DNA from 2 places in the Streptomyces sp. NPDC050264 genome. Region 2 is predicted to be linked to the other one. Evidence: predicted binding sites of a transcription regulator. Region 2 holds the regulator's gene; the other holds the start of a gene.

Region 1 (10,417 bases), on a different contig from region 2:
ACCTCGACCCCTCATCCCGCCGCATCATGATCGGCGAAGAACTCCGCCACGCCCGCGAGCGCGCGGGCCTCACCCAACAGGCCCTGGGTGAGCCGCTGTTCGTCAGCGGCTCCTACGTGGGCCAGATGGAGGCGGGCACGCGCCGCATCCTCCCTGACATGGCCCGGCGGCTGGACGAGATCCTGGATACGGGGGGATTTTTCGTACGGCATTGCATCAGGGCGAACACGTCGAAGCACCCCGAGCAGTTCGCGGAGGCGGCCGAGGCAGAGACTTTGGCGACCTCGATCATGGAGTACGGGGCCATGCTCATCCCCGGCCTGCTCCAGACTCCGGACTACGCCCGCGCCGTCTTCCTCGACTACCAGCCCACGGCGCCGGACGAGGCGATCGACAAGCTCCTGACCGCCCGCGTCGAACGGGCACGCCTCCTCGACAATCCAACAACCCCGTTGTTGTGGGTCGTTCTGGACGAGGCGGCGCTCCGCCGACCGGTCGGCGGGCCCACCGTGATGGCGGCGAACCTGCGCCACATCGCGGACCTGATGCGCAGGCGCAGGGCCGTCGTACAAGTACTCCCGTTCGCCGCGGGCGGCCACGCCTCGCTGCACGGCTCGCTCAAACTCATGTACTTCGACGACGCACCACCGCTCACCCTGATCGAAGCCCCCACCACGGGCCGACTGCTGGACGATCCGGCCACCCTCACCCGCCACCAGCTGTCCTACGATCTGCTCAGGGCCAACGCGCTCACTCCGAAGCAGTCCCTGGCCCTGATCGCCTCAGTGGCAGAGGATTACGCCCATGAAGATCACTAACCCCGAGCCTGATCTCACCTCGGCGGTCTGGCGCAAGTCCACATACAGCGGCGGCGAGGGCAACAACTGCCTCGAATTCACCACCGACCACCCCGGACTCGTCCCGGTCCGCGACTCCAAGAACCCCGACGGCCCGAAGCTCGTGCTCCGGGCGGAGACCTGGTCCGCGTTCATCGCCGACCTGCGGCGCAGCTGACCCGAGGCTCAAGCTCCGAGCCGCGAGCCCTGCTTTCAAGGATTGGGTGGTGGGTCTCAACCCACCCACCCTCCCTGCGCGTTGGGAAAGCCGGACACTTTCCGGCACCGGCTTGCCACGCAGGGTGACGACGCTCTAACGTGCCCGATAACCGAACGACCCCCGCCGGTGCGCCAACACCGGGACGGGGGCCTGACCACCGAAATCCACCAGGAGATCTCGTGGCTGACGCCCACTTTAGTGCTGCCCCCACCTCACCGCATCCAATGGCCAACCCGGGCTACGGCAAACGCTCCGCGCCGGACGAACTCCGCCGAACCGGCCACGACTTCGCCCACCTCCCGGACCGCGAAGCGCACATCGCCGGGTTCATCGACCGGTTGCCCGACGGCTCCGACATCTCGGTGAAGCTGCTCTCCACCTGCCTCCCGTACGGCCAGGCGGCGATGCGGACGGCTCTCAACAACCTCCAGCGCGCGGGCCACTTGAGGCGCGGCCGGGAACACGTGCATGGTTCGGGGAGCGCACGCTGGGTGACACGCACCTGGTTCTCGCGTACGGCGCGCGGCGACACGTGGTGGACGGCGTACGCGATGGGCGACGTACCGGAAGCGACCCCCGACGAACCCGAACCAACTCAACGCCCCACCCGCACACGGGCGTTGCTCCTCCTGGCGGCGCTCGGCCGCACCGCCCCCGCGCTGGCGCTGTCCGCAGCCGAATGCGCACGGCTCGCGCCGGAGACGGAGCGCTGGTTCGCGCGTGGTGCGACGGAGGACGACCTGCTGCGCGCGCTGACGGCCGGTCTGCCCGTACCGGTCCACAGCCCCGCCGCCCTGCTGCACCGCCGCCTCGTCGACAAGCTGCCGCCACCGGCCCCCGTCGCGACCCGCCCGATCCTGCGCCTCATCGAGTGCGGCAAATGTGGAGCGCCCGGCCACCCCGAGGCCCTGCCCGACGGCTTCTGCGACCTGTGCCGAGGCGTACGCCCCACCTACAGAGCGCCCGCCCCCCTGACTCCGGAATCGGTCCGCTCCCACGCGGCGGAGGTGCGCAGGGCGATGTCGTACGGCCGGGAAGGGACACGGGTATGAGCGCTTCGCTCACACGTGCCGGAAGCGGGGCACGATGCAGGGGAGGAGGCGACCCCATGACCCACAGCACCGCTGACGAGGCCCAGATGTCCGTCGAGGACTTCGAGGAGATCGAGCGCCATGCGCCGGAGACAGTGCGGCTCGAATTCATCAACGGAAGGCTTGAGGTCAAGGCCATGCCCGACGGCAACCACCGCGAAATCTTCATGTGGCGGCTTGAACAGTGCATGCGGCACCGGCCCGGCCTGCGCCTCTACCCGGAAACCGGCCTGAAGACAGAGGCGTACCACAGGGGGCGGGCACGGACGGACGGAGCGCTCGCACCGCGGAAGCACTTCGTCGGGCAGGGCGAGTGGGACGGCCGGGAGGGCGTCCTCATGGTCGTCGAGATCACGTCTCACGACGACGACACCAACAGCCGGGACCGCGTCGAGAAGCCCATCGGCTACGCAGAAGCGGACATCCCGGTCTACCTCCTGGTCGAACGCGACAGCGACACCCTCACCGTGTTCAGCGAGCCGAAGAACGGCACATACCAGCAACGCCCCACATATCCGTACGGTGCGACGGTCCCCCTGCCCGACCCCGTCGGCTTCACCCTGGACACCGAGGAACTCCAGGACTACGCCGATTGAATCGCGTCGGCCCCGCTCCACATGCGCCCCGCCCTGCCCTCCCGCATCCTGGCCCCATGGCTGAGAGCACCCTTTCGAAGATCTCCTGGACCGAGTTCCGCCCCGACCAGCGGCGCCTCGTCACCGGCGCCGCACTGACCGGGGCCGGCATGCTTCTCGCCGCGGCGGGCGTCGGCGTACTGGTCTACGAGCTCGCCCGCGCGGGCCGCAGCTGGACCGGAAGCTGGAGCATGCCGCCCGCCGAACTGGCGTCCAGGACCCTGCACCAGGCGCAGACGGCGGCCCAGAGCGCGGCCCAGGCCGGCCGCGACGCCTGGGGCAGCTACGAGGAGTCCCCGCTCCGGCGCCGCTAGCCGGCCCAGCGCCCCGACAGGAACGCCACCGCGTACAGCGTGGACAGCGGGGCCAGGACGCACAGCAGGACGTACGTCACCCGCGGGCTGCGCAGCGACCACGCGGCCAGGCCCGCCCACAGCGGCCACCACAGCAGCGTCGCGCGCGGCACCGACGTATACCAGTAGGACGTGCCGAGCGCCCACAAGGTCAGTGCGACGTACAGGGCCTCGGCCCAGCGGCGGCCGCGCAGCAGCCGGGCGAGGAGCCCGAGGCCGAGCAGCATGGCCAGCAGTTCGGCCTGGCACATGAGCGCGTACCCGGTGGCGTACGTCCCGTCGAAGGCGGCGCCCCAGGTGTGCGCCCACGCCTCCCACGGCGGATGGAACGCGCGGTACCAGCCGCGTTCCTGCGCGTGCTTCCACGCCATCCAGTCACCGGTCCTGGCGTGCAGGTACGCCGTGTACGCGAGCACCGGCACCGCGGGCAGCGCCAGCCACGGCAGCCGCCGCCACTCCCGGCTCCCGCCGCGCGCCACGAGGAACTCCACCAGCAGCGCAGCCGCGAGGAAGAGCCCGCTGACCCGTACGGCGGTCGCCCCGGCGGCGAGTGTCCCCGCGAGGGCCCAGTTGCCGCGCCGCGCCGCGAGCCACGCGGGCAGGGCGAGCGCGAGGAACAGCGACTCGGTGTATCCGGCGGCCAGGAACACCGCGCAGGGCGAGAGCAGCAGGAGCAGCACCGCACGGGTGCCGACCGGTCCTCCGGCGATCCGGGCGAGGGCCCGTACGGCGATCGCGCCCGACACGAACGAGATGAGCAGCCCCGCGACCGTCCAGTCCGGCACGACGAGGTGGACGGCACGCAGCACCAGCGGGAACCCGGGGAAGAACGCCTCGGAGTTGTCGGTGTGGAAGTACCCGTGCTCGGCGATGGTCCGGTAATGCGTCCAGTCCCACTGCTGCCACACCGAGAGCAGGGGCCGCGCCTGCTTGGCGTCCGGCCTGCCGGGGAACAGCCGGGCCACGCAGTACGCCGTCACGAGAAGCCCGAGCCGGGTGAGCAGATACGTCCGCAGGACCGTCCGGTCGAGGGCGCTCAGCCATCTCAACGGGCCGCGTGGCACGGCGGGTTGAGGGGGTGCGGGTGGTGCTGGGGGTATGTCGAGGAGGGCCGTGGGCATACGGAGGCTCCGTTTCCGGTCGTGCGGGACCGTCCGGCGGCGCGTCACGCGTGCGCGGCCGGTCGCTCAGGTCTGGGGCTGTGGGGGCGGGTCTAAGGGGTGGGCGCGTTCGTCGGCGTGCCGGTGGACGCGGTCGCCCCCCGACTGGTCGGCGGCGGCGACGTCCGCACCGAACCCGGCGGATACGACCCCGAGGACGCTGAGGACGCCGTCGACGTCGACGAAGGCGTCGACGAGGGGGACTCGGGCGGCGTGGACGGCGGGCCCGAGGACGGCGCGGGCCGCGGATCGCCGGTGGTGTCGGCGGGCTGCACCGTGCGCGGCCCGTCCGTCATGAGCCCGGTGGCCACGGCCCCGCCCGTGCCGGCGCACAGCACGACCGCGGCGGCCGCGGCGACAGTGAACCGGCGGCGCCGCAGCCGGTCGCCGCGGGCCCGGATCACCGGTCCGGGCCGGGGCACGGCCCCCCGCTGCCCGGACGCGGCCAGTTCCTTGAGCGCCTCGGCAAGGCCGGGCTCGTCGCGGGCTTCAGTCACGGTGCGCCTCCTGCGCGCGAGGGTCCTGCATACGGTCGGCCAGCGCGGCCCGGCCCCGGGACAGATGGGTCTTCACGGTGCCGGTGGAGAGCCCGGTCTCGCCCGCTATCTGCTCGACGGACAGATCGCAGATGTAGTGCAGGGCCACGACCCTGCGCTGCTGCGCGGAGAGCTCCTTCAACGCGCCGACGAGCACGACGGACCCGGGCTCGGGCGCTCCGACGGGCGGCGCCCCGCCGTGCCGCAGCCAGGCCTGCTCGCTGCGCCGCAGCCCCTTGCGGCGGCGCACCGCGAGCCGCCAGGCCACGGTCCGTATCCACGCCTCGGGCGCGGCCTCCCGGTCGAGCCGTCCGCGTCGGCTCCACGCCTTCACGAACGCCTCCTGTACGACGTCCTGCGCCTCCTGCGCGTCGCCGAGCATCACATACAGCTGCCCGGTGAGGCGCCCGACCGCGTGGGCGTAGAACTCCTCGAACTCCTCTGCGGTCACTGCCGTGCTCCCCGTGCTCCCCTGCCGTGCTGTCGTGATCTATAGACCTGACGGCCCGCCGCCGGTTGACACCCACGGGAAGAAATTTTCGAACGGCCCTGGAGTCCGGCCCGTCACGAGTGGGGCGAGAACCCCGGAATCGTCGGCAGCACCTGCTCGGCGACCTGCATCAGCACCGTGTCGTCCGGCACGGCGCCGTCCTCGCGCCACAGCGCCAGCTCGAAGGAACCGCCCTTGTCCGCGGCGTCCTGCGCCACCGACAGGACGCGCACCGGGACACCGGGACCGCTGCTCGAATCGCTGCCGTCGAGGCGGAAGCGGATGCTGATGGTGCGGTCCGAGTAGAGGACCGCGCGGCGGCCGAGGAACCTCCGGTCCTTCTGGGTGTCCCCGAGGAGAGCGGCGGTGTCGCCGACCGGGTGGCCGTCGTAGGTGCCCTCCAGGGTGACCGTGTACGTCTCGAACTGGACCTCCGCCGACGGCGTGGGGATCTCGCGGCCACCGGCCATCTTGACCGAACCCCCGCCGCCCGACGCGGTCTTGGGGATCTCCGTCGGGGTGCCGAGCAGTTCGGCGAGGTCCCGCCGGTTCAGCACCGAACACAGCTGGGCGCCGGAGACCCGCCCCGCCGCCTTCTCGGCCTTCTCGGACTCCCCGCCCGAGCACGTGGCCGCCTTCGGCTCACTCTCCCCCGACGACGTCTCCCCGAGCGTCATCAGTGCGAGGCCGAGCGCCGCGACCACGGCGACGGCCGCTATCGCCTGCCCCCAGATATTGACGTCCTTTTCGGATCTGTCCCCATCGTCTTCCATGTCCCCCACCGGCCCCGATCCCCTGACATATGCCTGACATAGGCCCGGGGACCATAACCCGTGATCATCGGGCCGACAAGGAGGATTCACCGGGGCGCCGGGAAACGCCCGAGGGCGGCACCCCCTCGTGAAGAGGAGGTACCGCCCTCGGAACGAACAGACGAGCTGAACCAGGTCGGTGACCGGCTCAGAAGTCCATGTCACCGCCCGGCATGCCGCCCGGAGCGCCGCCGGGGGCGGCCTTCTCCGGCTTGTCGGCGATGACGGCCTCGGTGGTGAGGAACAGCGCGGCGATGGAGGCGGCGTTCTGCAGAGCAGAGCGGGTCACCTTCGCCGGGTCGAGGATGCCCTCGGCGATCATGTCGACGTACTCACCCGTGGCGGCGTTCAGACCGTGGCCGACGGCCAGGTTGCGCACCTTCTCCACGACGACGCCACCCTCGAGACCACCGTTGACGGCGATCTGCTTGAGCGGGGCCTCGAGCGCGAGCTTCACGGCGTTGGCGCCGGTCGCCTCGTCACCCTGGAGCTCGAGCTTCTCGAACACCGCGGAGGCCTGCAGCAGGGCCACGCCACCACCGGCGACGATGCCCTCCTCGACGGCCGCCTTCGCGTTGCGAACGGCGTCCTCGATGCGGTGCTTGCGCTCCTTGAGCTCGACCTCGGTCGCGGCACCGGCCTTGATGACCGCGACACCGCCGGCGAGCTTCGCCAGGCGCTCCTGCAGCTTCTCGCGGTCGTAGTCGCTGTCCGAGTTCTCGATCTCGGCACGGATCTGGTTGACGCGACCCTGGACCTGGTCGCTCTCACCGGAGCCGTCGACGATCGTGGTCTCGTCCTTGGTGATGACGACCTTGCGGGCGCGGCCGAGCAGGTCGAGACCGGCGTTCTCCAGCTTGAGGCCGACCTCCTCGGAGATGACGGTGCCACCGGTGAGGATGGCGATGTCGCCGAGCATGGCCTTGCGGCGGTCACCGAAGCCCGGGGCCTTGACGGCGACGGACTTGAAGGTGCCACGGATCTTGTTGACGACCAGGGTCGACAGGGCCTCGCCCTCGACGTCCTCGGCGATGATCAGCAGCGGCTTGCCGGACTGCATGACCTTCTCGAGCAGCGGAAGGAGGTCCTTCACGTTGCCGATCTTCGAGTTGACGATCAGGATGTACGGGTCGTCGAGCGACGACTCCATGCGCTCCATGTCGGTGGCGAAGTACGCCGAGATGTAGCCCTTGTCGAAGCGCATACCCTCGGTGAGCTCAAGCTCCAGACCGAAGGTCTGGGACTCCTCGACGGTGATGACGCCTTCCTTGCCGACCTTGTCCATGGCCTCGGCGATGAGCTCGCCGATCTGGGTGTCGGCGGCGGAGATGGAGGCCGTAGAAGCGATCTGCTCCTTGGTCTCCACGTCCTTGGCCTGCTCGAGCAGAGCGGCGGAGACGGCCTCGACGGCCTTCTCGATGCCACGCTTGAGGGCCATCGGGTTGGCACCGGCGGCCACGTTGCGAAGGCCTTCGCGAACGAGGGCCTGGGCCAGGACGGTCGCGGTCGTCGTGCCGTCACCGGCGACGTCGTCCGTCTTCTTCGCGACCTCCTTGACCAGCTCGGCGCCGATCTTCTCGTACGGGTCCTCGAGCTCGATCTCCTTGGCGATGGAGACACCATCGTTGGTGATCGTGGGGGCGCCCCACTTCTTCTCGAGGACGACGTTGCGACCCTTGGGGCCCAGGGTCACCTTGACGGCGTCGGCGAGCTGGTTCATGCCGCGCTCGAGGCCGCGCCGTGCCTCCTCGTCGAACGCGATGATCTTGGCCATGTGAAGTGGTCCTCCCGGACGGGGTGGAAAAGCAAGCAAACGGACCGCGCTGGTGCCCGCGACGGACGGCCTGCAGCCCTTGTGGTTCCTTGCCCCACCCGGCCTGCGGGCCTCACCGACCCGATCCAAGTTCTGTCACTCTCACTGGGAGAGTGCTAAGCCCAATGATTAGCACTCGACCCCGGTGAGTGCAAGGTGCTCCTGCGAAGCGGGATCGATGAGGGGTGACGGTCGGGCGACGGGCGGGCGCGAGCGGCTACCACGGATCCGGCGGGGGCGCGCGCAGCACGAAGGGCCCGCGCCCCTGGTGGGGACGCGGACCCTTCGTCTCGTACGAAGCCTGCAGTCAGTCGCGACGCGCTTCAGCCGGCGGCGGCCAGGCGGACCATGTCGGCCTGTGGCCCCTTCTGGCCCTGCGAGATCTCGAATTCAACTCGCTGACCCTCTTCGAGGGTGCGGTAGCCGTCCATCTGAATCGCGCTGTAGTGGACGAATACATCCGCACCACCGTCGACCGCGATGAAGCCGTACCCCTTCTCCGCGTTGAACCACTTGACGGTGCCCTGAGCCATGCCTAACTCCCCTATTACTGGCCCTTGCACAGATCCGCACTTCGCGGATCCGGGTCAGACCTCACCCTCCCCATTGGGTGGGGGTGTGCGCCGGAACGCGTCGACCGCGGCTGAATGTATCTGCCCAACTGCCCTCTGCAACAGGTCAATCGGACGAGAATTCTGGGCAGACACGATCGGGGAAACCGGGCCAACTCACCGGAACCCAGGGCAAGTCGGGCCGCGCAAATGCCATAAAAGGCCCGAATGGGCTGGGCACTTTGGCTGCTTCTTGTCGCGTCGAGAGCGAGAATTCATATGCACCCGTCATGCACCAAACGGGGGAACGAAGCAGCTTCCCCAACTGTACCGCGCTCAACCAAGCAGAATTGCCCCCTCCGCTTCTCTCGCGGAGGGGGCAATTCGAGTAACTCTGTGTGGAACAGCGAAAGATCAGCCGCCGGCGACGGCGGGAATGATCGACACGCCGGCGCCGTCCGGCGTCGCCGTGCCGAGGCCCTGCTCGAAGCGGACGTCGTCGTCGTTGACGTAGACGTTCACGAAGCGGCGCAGCTTGCCCTGGTCGTCGAGGACGCGGGCGGCGATCCCGGTGTGGTTCTTCTCCAGGTCGGCGATGACATCGCCGAGGGTGGCGCCCTCGGCGCTCACCTCGGCCTGTCCGCCGGTGTAGGTGCGCAGGATGGTGGGGATGCGGACGTTGACGCTCATGGCTGGGTGCCTCCCGGTGCTACAGGTTCGTCGGTGCTACGGGTTCGGGTGGCTCAGTGGTCGAGGCCGGCGGCGCGGAACGCGTCCAGCGACGGCCGGATCGTCGCCGTGGCCTGCGAGGACTCCGCGACGGCGTCCAGCGTCTTCAGACCGTCACCCGTGTTCAGGACGACCGTCGTCAGGGACGGGTCGATGAGGCCGGCCTCGATGAGCTTCTTCGTGACGCCGACCGTCACCCCGCCCGCCGTCTCCGCGAAGATGCCCTCGGTCTGCGCGAGCAGCTTGATCGCGTCGACGACCTGCTCGTCGTTCACGTCCTCCACCGCGCCACCGGTGCGGCGCGCGATGTCCAGGACGTACGGACCGTCGGCCGGGTTGCCGATGGCGAGCGACTTGGCGATGGTGTCGGGCTTCTGCGGACGGACGACGTCGTGGCCGCCCTTGTAGGCGACGGAGACCGGCGAGCAGCCCTCGGCCTGGGCGCCGAACAGCTTGTACGGCTTGTCCTCGACGAGCCCGAGCTTGATCAGCTCCTGCAGCCCCTTGTCGATCTTCGTGAACTGCGAGCCGGACGCGATCGGGATGACCAGCTGGTCCGGCAGCCGCCAGCCGAGCTGCTCGCAGATCTCGTAGGCGAGGGTCTTGGAGCCTTCGCCGTAGTACGGGCGCAGGTTCACGTTCACGAAGCCCCAGCCCTCGCCCAGCGGGTCGCCGATGAGCTCGGAGCAGAAGCGGTTCACGTCGTCGTAGTTGCCCTCGATGGCGACGAGGTCACCGCCGTAGACACTGGCCATGACGACCTTGCCCTGCTCCAGGTCGTGCGGGATGAACACGCACGAGCGGAAGCCGGCGCGGGCGGCGGCGGCGCCCACGGCGCCGGCCAGGTTGCCCGTCGAGGAGCAGGAGAGGGTGGTGAAGCCGAAGGCGCGCGCGGCCTCGATGGCCTGCGCGACGACGCGGTCCTTGAAGGAGTGCGTGGGGTTGCCGGAGTCGTCCTTGACGAACAACTTGCCCTGCTCGACGCCGAGTTCACGGGCGAGGTTGTCGGCCTTGACGAGCTTGGTCCAGCCGGGGTTCAGGTTCGGCTTCTCGGCGACGTCGGCCGGGACGGGCAGCAGGGGGGCGTAGCGCCAGAGGTTGGCCGGGCCCGCCTCGATCTGCTTGCGGAGCGCCTCAGGGTCGCCGACGGGCAGGTCGTACGCGACTTCCAGAGGCCCGAAACACTCGACG
Region 2 (10,417 bases):
GGTGTCCGAGACGGCGAAGGCGATCAGGTCCTCGCTCTCGCGCACGAACGTGTGCTCCGGGTCCTTGATCCGCTTGACCCGCAGTTCGACCCGGCCGTTGGCGGTGAACTTGATCGCGTTCGACAGGAGGTTGCGCAGGATCTGCTGGAGGCGCTGCTCGTCGGAGAAGACCTCGCGCGGCACGTCCTCGCCGACCGTCACCTCGAAGGCGAGCCCGCGGTCGAGGGTGATCGGGCGGAACGTGGCGTGGACGTAGTCGAGGAGCTTGATGAGGGGGAGCTTCTTGGGACGTACGTCCATGCGTCCCGCCTCGATCTTCGACAGGTCGAGGATGTCGTTGATGAGCTGGAGCAGGTCGGATCCTGAGCGGTGGATCGTCGTCGCGAACTGGACTTCCTGGTCGTTGAGGTGCCCGTCCGGGTTGTCGGAGAGCAGCCGGGCCAGGATGAGGAGCGAGTTGAGGGGAGTGCGCAGCTCGTGCGACATGTTCGCCAGGAACTCCGACTTGTACTGGGAGCTCGTCGCCAACAGGGCCGCTTTCTCTTCCAGTTCCGCGTTCGAGCGCTGCAACTCGCCCTGCTGGCGCTGGAGTTCGTCGGACCGCTCCTGGAGCTGGGTCGCCAGGCGCTGGGACTCGCCGAGCAGGGACTCGGTGCGGGAGTTGGCGATGATGGTGTTGATCGCGACGCCGATCGTGTTCACGAACTGGTCGAAGAAGGCCAGGTGGACGTCGGAGAAGCGGGAGAACGACGCCAGCTCGATGACGCCGAGGAGCTTGTCCTCGAAGAGGATCGGGATGATGACGACAGAGGCGGGGGCGGCTTCCCCCAGGCCGCTGTTGATCTTGATGTAGTCCGGCGGGGCCTCCTCCACCAGGATCCGCTTCTTCTCCAGGGCCGCCTGCCGTACGAGACCGTGGACCGGCATGCCGCCGGTGTCGACGACCAGGGCCGCGGCCGAGCCGTAGCCCGCGATGTAGGCGAGCCCCTTGGTGGGGATGGTCGTCCGGATCGGGGTGTCGTCCTCGTCCGGCTCGGCGAGGAAGAAGGCGCCGTACTGCGCGTTCACCAGCGGGGTCAGTTCGCGCAGGATCAGGTCGGCGACCTCCATGAGGTCCCGGTGTCCCTGCATCAGGGCCGCCAGGCGCGCCAGGTTCGACTCCAGCCAGTCCTTCGCGCGGGTCGTCTCGCGGAGGTTGGCCACCATCAGGTTGATGTTGTCCTTCAGCTCCGCGACCTCGCCCTGCGTCTCCACCGCGATCGAGCGGGACATGTCACCCTGCGTGACCGCGGACGCCACCTCGGCGATGGCGCGAACCTGTGTGGTCAGGTTCGACGCCAGCTCGTTCACGTTCGTCGTCAGGCGCTTCCAGGTGCCGTAGACGCCCTCGACCCGTGCCTGCCCGCCGAGTTGACCCTCGGAGCCGACCTCGCGGGCCACACGCGTGACCTCGGAGGAGAAGGACGACAGGGTGTCCACCATCGTGTTGATGGTCGTCTTCAGTTCGAGGATCTCGCCGCGCGCGTCGACGTCGATCTTCTTGGAGAGGTCGCCCTGGGCCACCGCCGTGGCGACCTGCGCGATGTTGCGGACCTGCGACGTCAGGTTGTCCGCCATGTAGTTGACGTTGTCGGTGAGGTCCTTCCAGACACCCGAGACGCCGTGCACCGTCGCGCGTCCGCCGAGGGCGCCGTCCGTGCCGACCTCGCGGGCCACGCGCGTGACCTCGTCGGCGAAGCCGCGCAACTGCTCCACCATCGTGTTGACGGTGTCCTTCAGCTCCAGGATCTCGCCGCGGGCGTCGACCGAGATCTTCTTGGAGAGGTCGCCCTGGGCCACCGCCGTCGTGACCTGCGCGATGTTACGGACCTGGGAGGTGAGGTTCGACGCCATGAAGTTGACGTTGTCGGTCAGGTCGTTCCACACGCCGGCGACACCGCGCACCTGCGCCTGGCCGCCCAGGTTCCCCTCGGTGCCGACCTCGCGGGCGACGCGGGTGACCTCGTCGGCGAAGGCGGAGAGCTGGTCGACCATCGTGTTGATCGTCGACTTGAGTTCGAGGATCTCGCCCTTCGCCTCGACCGTGATCTTCTTGCCGAGGTCGCCCTGCGCCACCGCCGTGGACACGAGGGCGATGTTGCGCACCTGCGACGTCAGGTTGTCGGCCATGAAGTTGACGTTGTCGGTGAGGTCCTTCCAGACGCCGGAGACGCCGCGGACCTGGGCGCGGCCGCCCAGCTGGCCCTCGGTGCCGACCTCGCGGGCGACGCGGGTGACCTCGTCGGCGAAGGCGGAGAGCTGGTCGACCATCGTGTTGATCGTCGACTTGAGTTCGAGGATCTCGCCCTGCGCGTCGACCATGATCTTCTGGCTCAGGTCGCCGTTGGCCACGGCCGTCGTGACCTGCGCGATGTTACGGACCTGGGAGGTGAGGTTCGACGCCATGAAGTTGACGTTGTCGGTCAGGTCCTTCCAGACGCCGGAGACACCGCGGACCTGGGCGCGGCCGCCCAGCTGGCCCTCGGTGCCGACCTCGCGCGCGACGCGCGTGACCTCGTCGGCGAACGCGGAGAGCTGGTCGACCATCGTGTTGACGGTCAGCTTCAGCTCCAGCAGCTCGCCCGTCGCCTCGATCGTCACGGTACGGGTCAGGTCGCCCCGGGCCACCGCGGTCGTCACGAGCGCGATGTCCCGCACCTGGGCGGTCAGCCGGGACGCCATGGTGTTGACCGCCTCGGTCACGTCACGCCAACTGCCGGACAGACCCTGCGCCTTGGCGCGCCCGCCGAGCCGGCCCTCGGTGCCCACCTCGCGGGCCACCCGGGTCACCTCGCCGGTGAAGAGGGACAGCTGGTCCACCATCTTGTTGACGGCGCGGCCCAACCGGCGTAAGTCGCCTCTGAGTTGGCGGTTGCCGTCGTGCAGGTCGACACGCTGCGTCAGATCGCCGCCCGCCACCGCGTCGAGCACCCGCGTGGCGTTCGCCGCGGGGGCGACCAGGGCGCCGATGATGGTGTTGACGTCGTGAATACGCGTGGCCCACGCACCCTGCCCCGGGCTCGCCTCCAGCCGCTCGTCGAGCCGCCCGTGCCGGACGATCTCCCGGCGCACCCGGGTCAGTTCGACGTTGTAGTGGACGCTGCGGTCGATGAGCTGGTTGAACACGGCCGCCAGCTCGCCCACCATGCCCTCCCCGCCATCGGGGAGCCGGGTGAAGTTCCCGTCGCGGGCAGCCGATATGGCGGCCAGCAGCGGCCGGAGGTCGGGCGGACGGATGACGTCGCTTTCCGGCCTGTTCGGATGCACACGCATAGCACTGTTCTCACTCATGGCGGCCCACTTCGGTAACTCGGTGCTTATGGGCGTGGTCAGTCTGTCACTCTGTTCGTGTCGCCTGAGGCGTCTTTGCCCGAACTGCTCAGGAGCCGAACGTGGGGCCCATGCCTATCCAGCGGGAAACCACCTTCAGTGACGGGGACGTAGCGGACCATCCGCACGCAGGACCGTTCCTGGTCCACACGTCGCTGCCGGGGGACTCCCTCGCGCCCGCGGCCGCCCGCCGCTTCGTACGGGCCGCGTTCGCCGACTGGACCGAGCAGGCAGTGCCCGGCTGCGCCGCTCTCGGCGACCGGCTGAGCGACGACGCGATCGTCGTCCTGAGCGAACTCGTGACGAACGCCGTGGTGCACGCCGGCACCAGCGTCGACCTGCTCTGCCGCCTGGACGAGGCCGCCGCCGACGGCACCCCCGCGGGGGTCGTCGTCGAGGTCACCGACCACCACCCGGCCCGCGCCGTACGCGGCGAGCGGGCCTGCCGCACGTCCGAGACCCCCGAAAGCGGCCGCGGCCTCCAGCTCGTCGCGTCCCTCGCCGAATCGTGGGGCATCACCTACCGGCCCGGCACCAAGACGGTCTGGGCCCGGCTGCCCGCGGCCGACACCGAGGAGGCCGCGACCGGCCCCGCCGTGCACTCCGCCGTCCGCGCCCTGGAGCGCGGCCTGCGCGCCGAACTCCTCGCGCCCATGCCCAGACGCGTGCCCCAGGACCGGGACTGGGTCAACCGCGGCGCGCTCTCCTTCCTCGCCGAGGCCTCCGACCTGCTCGCTGGCCAGCTCGACGAGGACATGGTCGCCGCGCTCGTCGGCCAGCTCCTCGTGCCGCGGCTCGCCGACTGGTGCGCGATCTGGCTGTACGACGAGGAGGGCCGCGGTCTGCCGGGCACCGCTGACCGCGACCTGCGGGGCGGCGCCGACCCGATGCCCGCGCCCCGCCTGGCCCGCGTCTGGCACGGCCACGAGAACCGTAGCGAGGAACTACGCCGGATCCTGGAGAAGGAACCGCCGCGTCTGCCCGACGCCGCCCGCACCGCGGCCGTCCCCATGCCCTGGCCGTTTGAGACGCGGGGCGAGAACTGCCAGGACGACGAGTGGGGCGCCGCGCTCGCCTACCGCCTGATGGTGGGCGGGCGCAGCCTCGGCGTCCTGCTCATCGGGCGCGCGGGCCTGCCCCGCTTCCCCGACGAGGTCACCGGACTCGTCGAGGACTTCAGCCGCCGGGTCGCCCTCGCCGTCAGCGCGGCCCGCCGCTTCACCCGGCAGGCCACCATCAGCCGCATCCTGCAGCGCGGCCTGCTGCCCGTCTCCATCGCCGAGATCCCCGGCATGCAGAGCGCCCTCGTGTACGAGCCGAAGGAGGCGGGCGGCCCCGGCGGCGACTTCTACGACGTGTTCCCCGCCGCTGACGGCCGCTGGTGCTTCGCGCTCGGCGACATCCAGGGCAAGGGCCCCGAGGCCGCGGTGGTGATCGGGCTCGTCCGGCCCTGGCTGCGGCTCCTCGCCCGGGAGGGCTACCCGGTCGCCCAGGTCCTGGGCCGGCTCAACCGGCTGCTGCTCGACGACGCGACCGAGGCCGCCGACGCCGCGGCCCGCGCCCTCGCCGCGGCCGGCGGCGAGGGTGTCCCGCCGGACGGCTCCAACGCCCGCTTCCTCTCCCTCCTCTACGGCGAACTGACACCGGCCGGCGACGGGGGCGCGGTCACCTGCACCCTCGCCTCCGCCGGGCATCCGCTGCCCCTGCTGATGCGCCCCGGCGGCGAGGTCGTCACGGCGGCCACCCCACAGGTGCTGCTCGGTGTCGTCGAGGACCCGGAGTACACGAGCGAGTCGTTCGAGCTGCTGACCGGCGACACGCTGCTGTGCGTCACGGACGGCGTGACCGAGCGCCGCTCCGGGCACCGTCAGTTCGACGACGGCGACGGGCTCGCGCACGCCCTCGCCGGGTGCGCGGGGCTGACGGCGCAGCTGCTCGCCGAGCGCATCCGGCGCCTCGTGCACGCCTACGCGGACGGCCCGCCGGACGACGATCTGGCGCTGCTGGTGCTCCAGGCGCTGTGACGGTGCGGGAGGCGGGACAATGGGGCCATGCCTTCCGCACTTCCCGATGGTGAGCCCGTGCCCGACGACGGGGCTCTGCCCGCCGCCGCGCTGGCCGGCGCCGCCGACCGGCCCCTCGGCTTCTACCTGCACGTCCCGTACTGCGCCACGCGCTGCGGCTACTGCGACTTCAACACGTACACGGCGACCGAGCTGCGCGGCACCGGGGGCGTGCTCGCCTCGCGGGACAACTACGCCGAGACCCTGATCGAGGAGGTCCGGCTCGCGCGCAAGGTGCTCGGGGACGACCCGCGACCGGTACGGACCGTGTTCGTCGGCGGCGGCACGCCGACCCTGCTGCCCGCCGCCGACCTCGTACGGATGCTCGGGACGATCCGGGACGAGTTCGGGCTCGCGGACGACGCGGAGGTGACGACCGAGGCCAATCCCGAGTCGGTGGACCCGGCCTACCTGGCACAGCTGCGGGCCGGGGGCTTCAACCGGGTCTCGTTCGGGATGCAGAGCGCGCGGCAGCACGTGCTGAAGGTCCTCGACCGTACGCACACCCCCGGGCGGCCCGAGGCCTGTGTCGCCGAGGCGCGGGCGGCCGGCTTCGAGCACGTGAACCTGGACCTGATCTACGGCACGCCGGGCGAGAGCGACGACGACTGGCGGGCCTCGCTGGACGCCGCCCTCGCGGCAGGGCCCGATCACATCTCCGCGTACGCGCTGATCGTCGAGGAGGGCACGCAGCTCGCCCGGCGGATCCGGCGCGGCGAGGTGCCGATGACCGACGACGACGTGCACGCGGACCGGTACCTGATCGCCGACGAGACCATGGCTGCGGCCGGGTTCGGCTGGTACGAGGTCTCGAACTGGGCGACGTCCGAGGCGGCCCGCTGCCTGCACAACGAGCTGTACTGGCGCGGCGCCGACTGGTGGGGGGCCGGGCCCGGGGCGCACTCACACGTGGGCGGTGTGCGGTGGTGGAACGTCAAGCATCCCGGCGCGTACGCCGCCGCGCTGGCCGCGGGGAGGTCGCCGGGGGCGGGGCGGGAAGTGCTGGCCGACGAGGATCGGCGGGTCGAGCGGATTCTCCTTGAACTACGGCTCCGGGAGGGCTGCCCCTTGTCGCTGCTGAGGCCCGCGGGTACGGCTGCGGCGCGCAAGGCGTTGGAGGACGGGTTGCTGGAGCGCGGGCCCTTTGAGGAGGGGCGGGCTGTGCTGACGTTGCGGGGGCGGTTGTTGGCCGATGGGATTGTTCGGGATCTGGTCGACTGAGTGCGCTGCGCCCACGCGCCGTAGGGGGTGCGGGTTCGTCGCGAGTGCGTCGTCGTGGCTGCTCGCGCCCCGCGGCGGACCCGCTGACCGGCCCAGCCCCGTGCCCCTGGCGGGGCGCTTCCTGCCCGGAGAAGGGTCCTAGTCGTCTGTACCCGTCACGAAGTCGATCAACTCCTCGACCCTGCCGAGGAGCTCGGGCTCCAGGTCCTTGTACGAGCGGACCCGGGACAGGATGTGCTGCCAGGCCTCGCCCGTGTTCGCCACGCGCCAGCCCAGCGCACGGCACACGCCCGTCTTCCAGTCCTGGCCGTGCGGGATCCGGGGCCAGGCCTCGATGCCCAGCGAGGACGGCTTCACCGCCTCCCAGATGTCGATGTACGGGTGGCCGACGACCAGCGCGTCGGCGCTCGTGACCGACTGGGCGATGCGCCACTCCTTCGTACCGGGGACCAGGTGGTCGACCAGGACGCCCAGCCGCGCGTCGGGGCCCGGGTCGAACTCCGCCACGATCGCCGGGAGGTCGTCGACGCCCTCCAGGAACTCCACGGCCACGCCCTCGATGCGCAGGTCGTCGCCCCAGACCCGCTCGATGAGCTGGGCGTCGTGTTTGCCCTCCACGTAGATGCGGCCCGCGCGGGCCACCCGGGCGCGGGCACCCGGGACCGCGACCGAGCCGGAGGCCGTGCGCGTGGGACGTACGGGGCCGCCGGCGGCGGGACGCACCAGCGTGACGACCTTGCCCTCCAGCAGGAAACCGCGCGGCTCCATCGGGAACACCCGGAGCTTGCCGAAGCGGTCCTCCAGGGTCACCGTCGGCCCCTGCGCCGTCTTCTCGACGCGCACGACCGCACCGCAGAAGCCCGTACCGACCTCTTCCACGACAAGATCCGGCTCTGCCGGGATCTCGGGAACAGACGTGTTCCGCTTCCAGGGGGGAGTGAGGTCCGGAGAGTACTGGCGCATTCGGCAGACGATAAGAAAAGGCGCCCCCGTCCGGCCTACGACACGCCGGTACGGGCCGCCAGTGTGGCGCGCTGCTCGCGGACAAACCCCGCATTCACCACAGACCCGTGCCCCGGAACGTAGCGGGCGTCCTCGCCGCCCAGCGACAGCAGCCGGTCGAGCGCCGCGGGCCAGTGGTGCGGGGCCGCGTCCGGACCGGCCTGCGGTTCGCCCGACTCCTCCACCAGGTCGCCGCAGAAGACGATCCCGGGGAGCGCGGGACCACCGGGGACCAGGACCGCCAGGTCGTGGCCGCTGTGCGCCGGGCCGACGTTCGCGAGCAGCACCCGCACACCGCCGCCGAGGTCAAGCGTCCACTCGCCGCAGACCCGGTGGGGCGGGGTGACGAGGAGATCGGCCGCCTCGGCCGCCGCGTCGGGGTCCAGGCCGTGGCGTACGGCGTCGGCGCGCAGCTGCCCGGCGCCGCCCGCGAACACGGTGTCGATGCCCACGGCCCCGTACACCTCGACGCCCGCGAACGCGGCCGTGCCGAGCACATGGTCGAAGTGCGGATGGGTCAGCGCGATGTGCGTCACCCTCCCGTGTGGTCCCAGGAGGCGGCGCACGTCCCCGCGCAGCCGGACGCCTTCACGGAGTGAGGATCCCGTGTCGATCAGCAGGGCCGCGTCCTCGCCGACGACGAGACCGGTCGTGCAGTCCCAGCCGGGCAGCCGGATTCGTCCCACATGCGGCGCCAGTTCTTCCCAGCCGGTCGACTTCCAGTCGATGCCTTCCATGTGTCGACGCTAGCGGCCTTGCCGGGTGCGTACCCACCGGCCGTACACTGAGCCGGGGACGATTGGCACTCACGCGCAGCGAGTGCCAAATCCGAAAGATCGCAGAGACAGTTGCTGGAGGTGTGCGCCGATGCTCAGTGAACGCAGGCTCGAAGTGCTGCGCGCCATCGTCCAGGACTACGTCGGCACCGAGGAGCCCGTCGGCTCCAAGGCGCTGACCGAACGGCACAGCCTGGGCGTCTCACCGGCGACCGTGCGCAACGACATGGCCGCCCTGGAGGACGAGGGGTTCATCGCCCAGCCGCACACCAGTGCCGGGCGGATCCCCACCGACAAGGGGTACCGACTCTTCGTCGACAAGCTCACCGCGGTGAAGCCGATGACGGCACCCGAGCGGCGCGCCATCCACAACTTCCTGGAAGGCGCCGTCGACCTCGATGACGTCGTCGGACGGACCGTGCGGCTGCTCGCGCAGCTGACGCGGCAGGTCGCGGTCGTCCAGTATCCGTCCCTGACCCGGTCCACCGTGCGCCATGTCGAGCTGCTCTCGCTCGCGCCCGCCCGTCTGATGCTCGTACTGATCACGGACACCGGGCGCGTGGAGCAGCGGATGATCGACTGCCCGGCGCCGTTCGGTGAGACGTCGCTGGCGGACCTGCGGGCCCGTCTCAACGCCCGCGTGGCGGGGCGCCGGTTCGCCGACGTGCCGCAGCTGGTGCAGGACCTCTCCGAGGCCTTCGAAGCGGAGGACCGGGGCACGGTCACGACGGTGCTCTCCACTCTGCTGGAGACGCTCGTCGAGGAGACCGAGGAGCGGCTGATGATCGGCGGAACCGCCAATCTCACCCGCTTCGGACATGACTTTCCCCTCACTATCCGGCCCGTGCTGGAGGCACTGGAGGAGCAGGTCGTGCTCCTCAAGTTGCTTGGTGAGGTGGGCGATTCGGGCATGGCCGTACGGATCGGTCACGAGAACGCCCACGAGGGACTCAACTCCACGTCCGTCGTGTCGGTCGGCTACGGTTCGGGCGGCGAGGCAGTGGCCAAGCTCGGCGTGGTCGGCCCGACCCGCATGGATTACCCGGGAACGATGGGAGCAGTACGCGCAGTGGCACGTTACGTCGGACAGATCCTGGCGGAGTCGTAAGTGGCCACGGACTACTACGCCGTACTCGGCGTGCGCCGCGACGCTTCCCAGGACGAAATCAAGAAGGCCTTCCGAAGGCTGGCCCGTGAGCTTCACCCGGACGTGAATCCGGATCCGAAGACTCAGGAGCGGTTCAAGGAGATCAACGCCGCCTACGAGGTGCTCTCCGACCCGCAGAAGAAGCAGGTCTACGACCTCGGGGGCGACCCCCTGTCGCAGGCCGGCGGAGGCGGCGCCGGAGGCTTCGGCGCCGGTGGGTTCGGGAACTTCTCGGACATCATGGACGCGTTCTTCGGAACCGCGTCGCAGCGTGGCCCCCGGTCGCGTACGCGCCGCGGCCAGGACGCCATGATCCGGCTCGAGATCGAGCTGGACGAGGCAGCCTTCGGCACCACCAAGGACATCCAGGTCGACACGGCTGTCGTCTGTACGACCTGCAGCGGTGAGGGCGCGGCGCCCGGGACCTCCGCCCAGACCTGCGACATGTGTCGCGGGCGCGGCGAGGTCTCGCAGGTCACGCGGTCCTTCCTCGGCCAGGTCATGACGAGCCGCCCGTGCCCGCAGTGCCAGGGCTTCGGCACCGTCGTGCCGACGCCGTGCCCCGAGTGCGCCGGTGACGGCCGCATCCGGTCGCGGCGCACGCTGACGGTGAAGATCCCGGCCGGTGTGGACAACGGGACGCGGATCCAGCTCGCGGGCGAGGGCGAGGTCGGCCCCGGCGGCGGCCCCGCCGGTGACCTGTACGTCGAGATCCACGAGCTGCCGCACCCGGTCTTCCAGCGGCGCGGCGACGATCTGCACTGCACGGTGACGATCCCGATGACGGCGGCGGCCCTCGGCACGAAGGTGCCGCTGGAGACGCTCGACGGCATGGAGGA

What was found. Region 2 encodes HrcA, which represses chaperone genes, less so after heat shock. Its sites were predicted from a motif close to TTNGCACTCNGNNNNNCNGAGTGCNAA; they were not measured.
Region 1: the regulator HrcA is predicted to act here: its motif matches at 8,040-8,066, upstream of groL (chaperonin GroEL).

Annotation. Positions count from the first base shown of each region.
Region 1 is NZ_JBFAKV010000004.1:308,033-318,449, forward strand. It holds gene AB0J02_RS08900 (helix-turn-helix transcriptional regulator) at 1-818, shown strand, start outside; gene AB0J02_RS08905 (DUF397 domain-containing protein) at 805-1,014, shown strand; gene AB0J02_RS08910 (hypothetical protein) at 1,281-2,108, shown strand; gene AB0J02_RS08915 (Uma2 family endonuclease) at 2,165-2,743, shown strand; gene AB0J02_RS08920 (hypothetical protein) at 2,800-3,096, shown strand; gene AB0J02_RS08925 (mannosyltransferase family protein) at 3,093-4,256, opposite strand; gene AB0J02_RS08930 (hypothetical protein) at 4,349-4,792, opposite strand; gene AB0J02_RS08935 (SigE family RNA polymerase sigma factor) at 4,785-5,282, opposite strand; gene AB0J02_RS08940 (DUF6215 domain-containing protein) at 5,396-6,094, opposite strand; gene groL (chaperonin GroEL) at 6,282-7,907, opposite strand; gene AB0J02_RS08950 (cold-shock protein) at 8,270-8,479, opposite strand; gene AB0J02_RS08955 (MoaD/ThiS family protein) at 8,912-9,187, opposite strand; gene thrC (threonine synthase) at 9,241-10,417, opposite strand, start outside.
Region 2 is NZ_JBFAKV010000001.1:477,336-487,752, reverse strand. It holds gene AB0J02_RS02205 (HAMP domain-containing protein) at 1-3,330, opposite strand, end outside; gene AB0J02_RS02200 (SpoIIE family protein phosphatase) at 3,441-5,393, shown strand; gene hemW (radical SAM family heme chaperone HemW) at 5,421-6,653, shown strand; gene AB0J02_RS02190 (DUF3097 domain-containing protein) at 6,792-7,616, opposite strand; gene AB0J02_RS02185 (MBL fold metallo-hydrolase) at 7,652-8,392, opposite strand; gene hrcA (heat-inducible transcriptional repressor HrcA) at 8,523-9,539, shown strand; gene dnaJ (molecular chaperone DnaJ) at 9,540-10,417, shown strand, end outside.